DNA from 3 places in the Kitasatospora sp. NPDC059673 genome. Region 2 is predicted to be linked to each of the others. Evidence: riboswitches for the same ligand, from Rfam matches in the RefSeq annotation. Region 2 holds a riboswitch; each other region holds the start of a gene.

Region 1 (2,256 bases), on a different contig from region 2:
CTCGCCTCCGGCGCCGTCGTCGACCTGGCCGGCTACCCCGTCCTCGCCTTCGGCGGCGGCCTGGTCGCCCTGCTGATCCTCCCCGCCCTCGCCACCGCAGCCACCCGGGCCCGACGATGACGGACCACCAGACCCCCCAACTCACCATCGACGGACGCGGATTGCTCTGCGTCACCCTGCTCCTGCGGCTGCGCGCCGCCATCGCCGACGCCCCCGCCGGCACCCTCGTCCACATCCACGCCACCGACCCCGCCGCCCCCCTCGACCTCCCCGCCTGGTGCCACCTCACCGGCCACCACTACCTCGGCCCCGTCACCACCGACACCTACGCCCTGCGCCTGACCGCCAACCCCACCCCCACCCGCCCCGACGCCCCCTGGCACCGCCCGACACCCTGACCGCCCCCCGGCCGGCCCGCCACTCGCGCGGCCGCCGGGAGCACCGACTGCCGTGGGCCCGACCGTCGGACGGGAGCGCTCCGGGCCTGCCACCACGTCCTGCTCCCGTCGTCGCCGAGACCTGTGCGCTGCGACTCACGCCGCCCCGCCCCGCGTGGACGCCCCGTGGCGTCGTCCGGCAGGCTGGCGGCCCCCTTGACCGCCGGGCGGACTGAGCACCTCCGGCGGGGATATAGGCTGGTCGGGCAGCGGTTCGCACCCGTCCGAGCCAGGGCAGGGGCGTCGTAAGAGGGAACCTGGTGCGAGTCCAGGACTGCCTCGCAGCGGTGAGCGGGAACGACCGCCGTCACACGCACTGGGCCCGACCGGTCCGGGAAGCGACGGCCAGTAGGCAGGCCCTCCACGGGAGATGTCCGCGAGTCCGAAGACCTGCCGCCGCCCGCAGCGCCCACCGGTGCCGCGGATCGCCCAAGCCGCGACTCGCGAAGGAGAGTTGACGTGGCAGATCAGACCGTCGCACCCGTGGTGTCCGCCGCCAAGCCCGCGCAGGCGTCCCAGGTGACGCTCGCGCACATCATGAGTGAGCACGACACCAATCTCTACGGCACCATCCACGGCGGCGTGGTGATGAAGCTCATCGACGACGCCGCGGCCGCCGCTGCCGCCCGGCATGCCGAAGGCCCGGCCGTCACCGCCGCCGTGGACGGCATGACCTTCCTCGCCCCCGTCCGGGCCGGCGACCTGCTCACCGCGCACGCCGAGCTGGAGCGGGCCGGGCGTACCTCGATGACCGTCCACGTCACCGTCACCGCCGAGCGCTGGAACGCCACCGGCCCGGTCACCCGGGTCGCCACCGGAAGGCTCACGTTCGTCGCCATCGACGCCGACAGCCACCCGCGCCCCGTCCCGGCCCTGCTCGAACCCGCAGCTGCCTGACACCTCGTCACCACCCGAGCCCGAGCCCGAGCCCGAGCCCCGAGCCCTGAGCCCTGAGCCCCGAGCCCGGAACGCCGTCCCACCTGGCGTTCCGGGCTCGCGGCTTTGAGTGATCACCATCACGTGGGGACAAACCGCATCATTGCGGACGGCGTGTGATCGACATGTTCCGTTCAAGCTCCGATTACCCCACCATGGCAGCGTGTGCCCGCCTACGCGCGTAGCGCAGGCGCACCCGCACCCCCATGGTTCCTGTGGTTCGAGGAGATTGACAGATGATCAGAACGTGGAAGGCCGCCCGCCCGCTGGCCCTCGCCGCCACCGCACTGGTGGTCGCCGCCGGCGCGAGCGCCGTCCCGCAGCACGCCACCGCGGCCACCCCCAAGAACGCCGCCGCGGCCGCCGCCACCACCACCCCGAAGCGGGTGCTGTTCGACAACACCAAGGCGGAGACCGCGGGCAACGCGGACTGGATCATCTCCACCAGCCAGCCCGACCCGCTGGCGCAGAACGCCAACCCGAGCAGCGAGACCAGCTGGACCGGCGCCATCTCGGCCTGGGGCGTGGCCCTGCAGAAGACCGGCAACTACAGCCTGAAGACGCTGCCCGCCGGCAACACCATCACCTACGGCACCGGCGGCGCGCTCGACCTCGCCAACTTCGACGAGTTCGTGATCCCCGAGCCCAACATCCGCCTCAGCGCGGCCGAGAAGACCGCCGTGATGACGTTCGTCCAGAACGGTGGCGGCCTGTTCCTGATCTCCGACCACACCCAGAGCGACCGCAACAACGACGGCTGGGACTCCCCGGCCATCATCAACGACCTGCTGACCAGCAACGGCGTCAACAACAACGACCCGTTCGGCTTCTCCGTCGATCTGCTGAACATCACCACCGACAACCCGCGGGCGATCTCCGCCAC
Region 2 (2,256 bases):
AGGCCTCGTCGAAGTCGGCGCCCCACAGGTCGACCAGCTCGGGGACGTCCGCCGGGGAGAACAGCGACCAGTCCTCGTTGGCGTTCACGCGGCGCATGAACTCGTCCGGGATCCAGTGCGCCAGGTTCAGGTTGTGGGTGCGCCGGGCCTCCTCGCCGGTGTTGTCGCGGAGCTCCAGGAACTCCTCGATGTCGGCGTGCCAGGTCTCCAGGTACACGCAGGCCGCGCCCTTGCGCCGTCCGCCCTGGTTGACCGCCGCCACGGAGGAGTCCAGGGTGCGCAGGAACGGGACGATGCCGTTCGACTTGCCGTTGGTGCCGCGGATCAGCGAGCCGCGGGAGCGGATCCGCGAGTAGGACAGGCCGATGCCGCCGGCGTGCTTGGACAGCCGGGCGATCTGCGCGTAGCGGTTGTAGATCGAGTCCAGGTTGTCCAGCGGCGAGTCCAGCAGGTAGCAGGAGGACATCTGCGGGTGCCGGGTGCCGGAGTTGAACAGCGTCGGGGAGCTGGTCAGGTACTCCAGGCGGCTCATCAGCTTGTACAGCTCGGCCACCTCCAGCACCGACTGCTCGGAGGTGCCGACCGCCAGGCCCGCCGCGACGCGCAGCAGGAAGTGCTGCGGGGTCTCCACCACCTTGCGGGTGATCGGGTGGCGCAGCAGGTAGCGGGACTGCACGGTGCGCAGGCCGAAGTACTCGAAGCGGTCGTCGCCGGCGGCGTCGATCAGCGAGTCGAACAGCTCGGTGTGGGCGGCGACGAACTCGGCGGTCGCGTCGCCGATCAGGCCCTCGGCGTGGCCGACGGCGATCGAGGCGGAGAACGAGGTGACGCCCTGGGAGGCGGCCTCGTCGGCGATCTCCATCGCGAGCAGGCGGGCGGCCAGCTTCGAGTACTGCGGGTCCTCGGCGATCATCGACGCGGCGGCCTCCACGGCCAGCCCGCGCAGCTCGGCGAAGTCCGAGCCCGCGTGGCGGCCGCGCAGCGCGGCGGCGGCGACGTGGCCGGGGTCCACCTGGGGGAGGTCGGTGCTGCGGTCGGTGAGCAGCCGAAGCAGCGCCGCACCGGGGTCGGTGAAGGCGTCGGCGGAACCCTGGGACGGCAGGGTGACTGAGGCGGCGACGGTCAAGGCGCACTCTCTCCTGTGGCGGCGGCGGACGTGGCTCAAGGTGTCCGGTGGCGCGCGTGCGGCAGGGGAGGACGGCACGCCGAAAACGCTCGATCGGCGCGCGAAAGACCCACCCCCGGCCCGCCCGCGAGGCCGGACGGCAAAGCTGTGCTGCATGGCGTCTGCGGGGATGCCGTGTCGCACACCGTCAGCAGGTCCTCGGACTGCGCGGGCGTCGCTACAGCCCGCTCACCGTTGCGGGGCAGTCCCGGATTCGCACCGGGTTCCCCTGCTTCGACAGCGAGGTCGAGCATACATGTTGTGGCGGCTGGAGCTGGCGGCACCAGATGTAGTAGCGCGTGTCGCGTCAGAGGTGCCGCGCGTAGACAACGGAAACCACGCCGGAGCCACCAGGGAACCGCCGCAGAACCGTCGCAGAACCGCCTCAGAACCGCATCGTGCAGACCATCAGGTCCACGCCCGGGGCCGCCTCCCAGTCCCGCTCGGGGGCGCGGAGGAAGCCCAGAGCATCGTAGATCCGGTGCGCCGCGGTCATCTGCGGCCGGGTGGAGGACGCCATCCCGGCCAGCTCGGGTTCCCGGCTGCGGTCGATCGCCGCGCGGTGTCCCGGAGGAGCTCGGCGTGGCCGGATCCGGGGCGGGTGCGGCCGTCGCCGGCGAAGGCTTCGACGCCGACCTCCCCGGCTCCGGCGAGATCGTGGTCCGGGGCGCGGCGGACGGTCGGGGAGTGCACCCGGACAGTGTGCCGGACGGCTCGCGGCGCGGTTCGGCCAGGTCCCGGTCAGGGGTGGGGCAGTGCTGGCAGGAACGCGCCGTTGCCGCGAAATCCTGCCACTGCCATGCTGGGCCGATGCTGAAGAACGTCGCGGTGATCGTGCTGGAGGACATCCACCCCTTCGAACTGGGCGTGGCCTGCGAGGTGTTCGGCATGGACCGCAGCGCCGCCGGCCTGCCCGGGTACGAGTTCGGCCTGGTCGGCGACCGGCCCGGCCCGATGCGCACCCACGCCGGCTTCGCGGTGCAGGTGCCCCACGGCCCGGAGCGGCTCGCCGAGGCGGACCTGGTGATCGCCGCCGCCACCGGCATCCGCGAGCACTACCCCGAGGCGCTGTGCGAGGCGCTGCGGGCCGC
Region 3 (2,256 bases), on a different contig from region 2:
CCGTGACCAGCTCGATGGTGCCGATCACGAAGGCCACTGCGATCGACAGCCCCGTGATGGTCAGGTTGTAGTACACCTTGCGGACGGGGTTGGAGAACGCCCACTGGTAGGCGAAGTTCATGAACGTGCCGTCCAGGGTGTCGAACAGGCTCATCCCGGCCGCGAACAGCAGCGGCATGCAGGCGATCGCGTACCAGGGCACGCCGGACGCCGCGCCCGAACCCGCCATCACCATCAGAGTGACCTCGGTGGCGGTGTCGAAGCCCAGGCCCAGCACCATGCCCACCGGGAACATCTGGCCGGGCCGGGTGATCGACCGGGTCGCCCGGTTCAGCACCCGGGCCAGGAAGCCCCGGGAGTTCAGGTGCTTCTCCAGCTCGGCCTCGTCGTACACGCCGGCCCGCATCGCCCGGAACACCCGCAGAATGCCCAGCAGGGCCACCAGGTTGAGCGCCGCGATCAGGTACAGGAACGCCCCCGAGGCGGTGGTGCCGATGGTGCCCAGCACCTGATGGGTCGTCGAGTCCTTGTCCATCAGCGTGCCCGCCAGCGCGGCCCCGCCGGCCACCAGCGCGGCCATCAGCACCACCATCGAGGAGTGCCCGAGGGCGAACCAGAAGCCCACCGAGACCGGCCGGCGGCCGTCCGCCATCAGCTTGCGGGTGGTGTTGTCGATCACCGCGATGTGGTCGGCGTCGAAGGCGTGCCGCATGCCCAGGGTGTAGGCGGTGATGCCCAGGCCCACCCCGAACACCTGGGTACCCACCTGGTACTTCTCCGGCACCACCAGGAACAGCAGCGTCCCGAACGCCGCCACGTGCAGGGCCAGGATCACCGCCATCAGGCCGGCCGTGCGCCAGGTGTCCTCGCGACGCCAGCGGAAAGCAGGAAAAGGGGAGCCCGGGACGTTTCCGGGCATGGTCGAATCGGACGCGGTCATCCGCGCATCACGCTCCAGCACCTCGTGGATCACTTCGTGAGATGCCGTGGCCGGTCTCCTGGCTGACGGGGTGTTCGGCGTCGGCGCCCGGCCTTCCCGGCCGCGAACGGCCAGTGGCACGAGGTGGGAGCCGACGACTCCCCGATCACAGTGGCGAGGGCCGCTCCGGACTCCTGTGACGGGCACAGTGCACCGGCTTCCCGAACACCACGGCCCGACCACCGTAGAACCGCCCCGGGCGCAGCGGCAAGACCGGACCCGTCCGCGGGTGTCGCAGATCACTCCCACCCGGCCGGTTGACGGCGCGTCACGCCATCCAGAAGAACACGCAGGTCATCCGCTTCTCGTCCAGCGTGGCGCCGTAGTACTCGGTGGCGGTGTGCATCAAGTTGGCGGTGTACAGCAGCAGCCGGTTGTAGCGGTGCGGGACGGCCAGGTCCTCGGTGAACGAGTCCGGCGGGACGAAACGGGTGCCGAGCGCGTCCACCAGGTTGTTGTGCGGGGCGACCACGGTGTTCCCGCCGAGCCGGCCCCCGGGCAGGCTCTGCCGGTAGAAACTCGTCCCGCACCGCTTCGGCACGTTCGGGTTGAGGTACAGCACGGCGGCGTAGCGGCACAGCGAACGCGAATCGGTGTGCGGGCGCGGCTCGCACTCCCCCGCCCCCACCACCTGCACGCAGTTGTGGTTGAACGTGCCGCCCTCGGCCTCGCTCAGCGCCCAGATCCGCGGCACCTGCACGGTCTCCCGCACCAGCTTCTCGACGTGTGCCAACTCGTCCGGCTCCAGGCCGGGCATCGCCCGCAGCCCCGGCCAGGACTCCGGCTTGTGCGGGTACCCCTCGTCCCAGTCGGTGCGGGCCAGGTGCCGGGCGCGCACCGCGTCCGGGTCCGGGAGGACGTCGTCCAGCACCCAGTAGTCGCGGCCCTTGGTGGGCTTGCGGTACGGCAGGACCGGAAGGGCCGGGGTCGGGCGCGGGCCCCGGAACGGTTGCACGGGCATGGACCCGACAATAGGTAGCGCGCTCCGGGGCCCTCGCCCAAGGGCCGGTCAACCTTGCGTCAAGGCTTTGTCATTACCCTCCGTGATGACGGCCCGTCAGGACTGCTGGCAGCGCGGGCACCAGAACAGGTTCCGGGCCGCCAACTCCTCGGTCCGCACCGGGGTTTCACAGACCAGGCAGGGCTGGTCCTGCCGTCGGTACACATACACCTCACCACCGTGGTCGTCCACCCGCGGCGGACGCCCCATCGCCTCCGGCGTGTGCTCCGGCCGGACGGTGTCGATCCGCCCCGCCGCGACCCCCTCACGCATCAGC

What was found. A riboswitch is a leader RNA that binds a small molecule or an ion and turns the genes downstream of it on or off. The one in region 2 is predicted to bind cobalamin.
Region 1: linked by a shared signal. The riboswitch ahead of ACFV18_RS17635 (acyl-CoA thioesterase) and the one ahead of ACFV18_RS12910 (ribonucleoside-diphosphate reductase subunit alpha) in region 2 are both predicted to bind cobalamin.
Region 3: linked by a shared signal. The riboswitch ahead of ACFV18_RS28610 (HoxN/HupN/NixA family nickel/cobalt transporter) and the one ahead of ACFV18_RS12910 (ribonucleoside-diphosphate reductase subunit alpha) in region 2 are both predicted to bind cobalamin.

What each region holds. Positions count from the first base shown of each region.
Region 1 covers NZ_JBHWEN010000013.1:167,215-169,470, forward strand. The annotation lists gene ACFV18_RS17625 (MFS transporter) at 1-120, shown strand, start outside; gene ACFV18_RS17630 (sulfurtransferase TusA family protein) at 117-398, shown strand; cobalamin riboswitch at 684-829, shown strand; gene ACFV18_RS17635 (acyl-CoA thioesterase) at 897-1,334, shown strand; gene ACFV18_RS17640 (putative Ig domain-containing protein) at 1,610-2,256, shown strand, end outside.
Region 2 covers NZ_JBHWEN010000008.1:238,811-241,066, reverse strand. The annotation lists gene ACFV18_RS12910 (ribonucleoside-diphosphate reductase subunit alpha) at 1-1,126, opposite strand, end outside; cobalamin riboswitch at 1,298-1,436, opposite strand; gene ACFV18_RS12905 (hypothetical protein) at 1,551-1,685, opposite strand; gene ACFV18_RS12900 (GlxA family transcriptional regulator) at 1,976-2,256, shown strand, end outside.
Region 3 covers NZ_JBHWEN010000031.1:53,711-55,966, reverse strand. The annotation lists gene ACFV18_RS28610 (HoxN/HupN/NixA family nickel/cobalt transporter) at 1-919, opposite strand, end outside; cobalamin riboswitch at 971-1,167, opposite strand; gene ACFV18_RS28605 (DUF6445 family protein) at 1,248-1,940, opposite strand; gene ACFV18_RS28600 (Fpg/Nei family DNA glycosylase) at 2,037-2,256, opposite strand, start outside.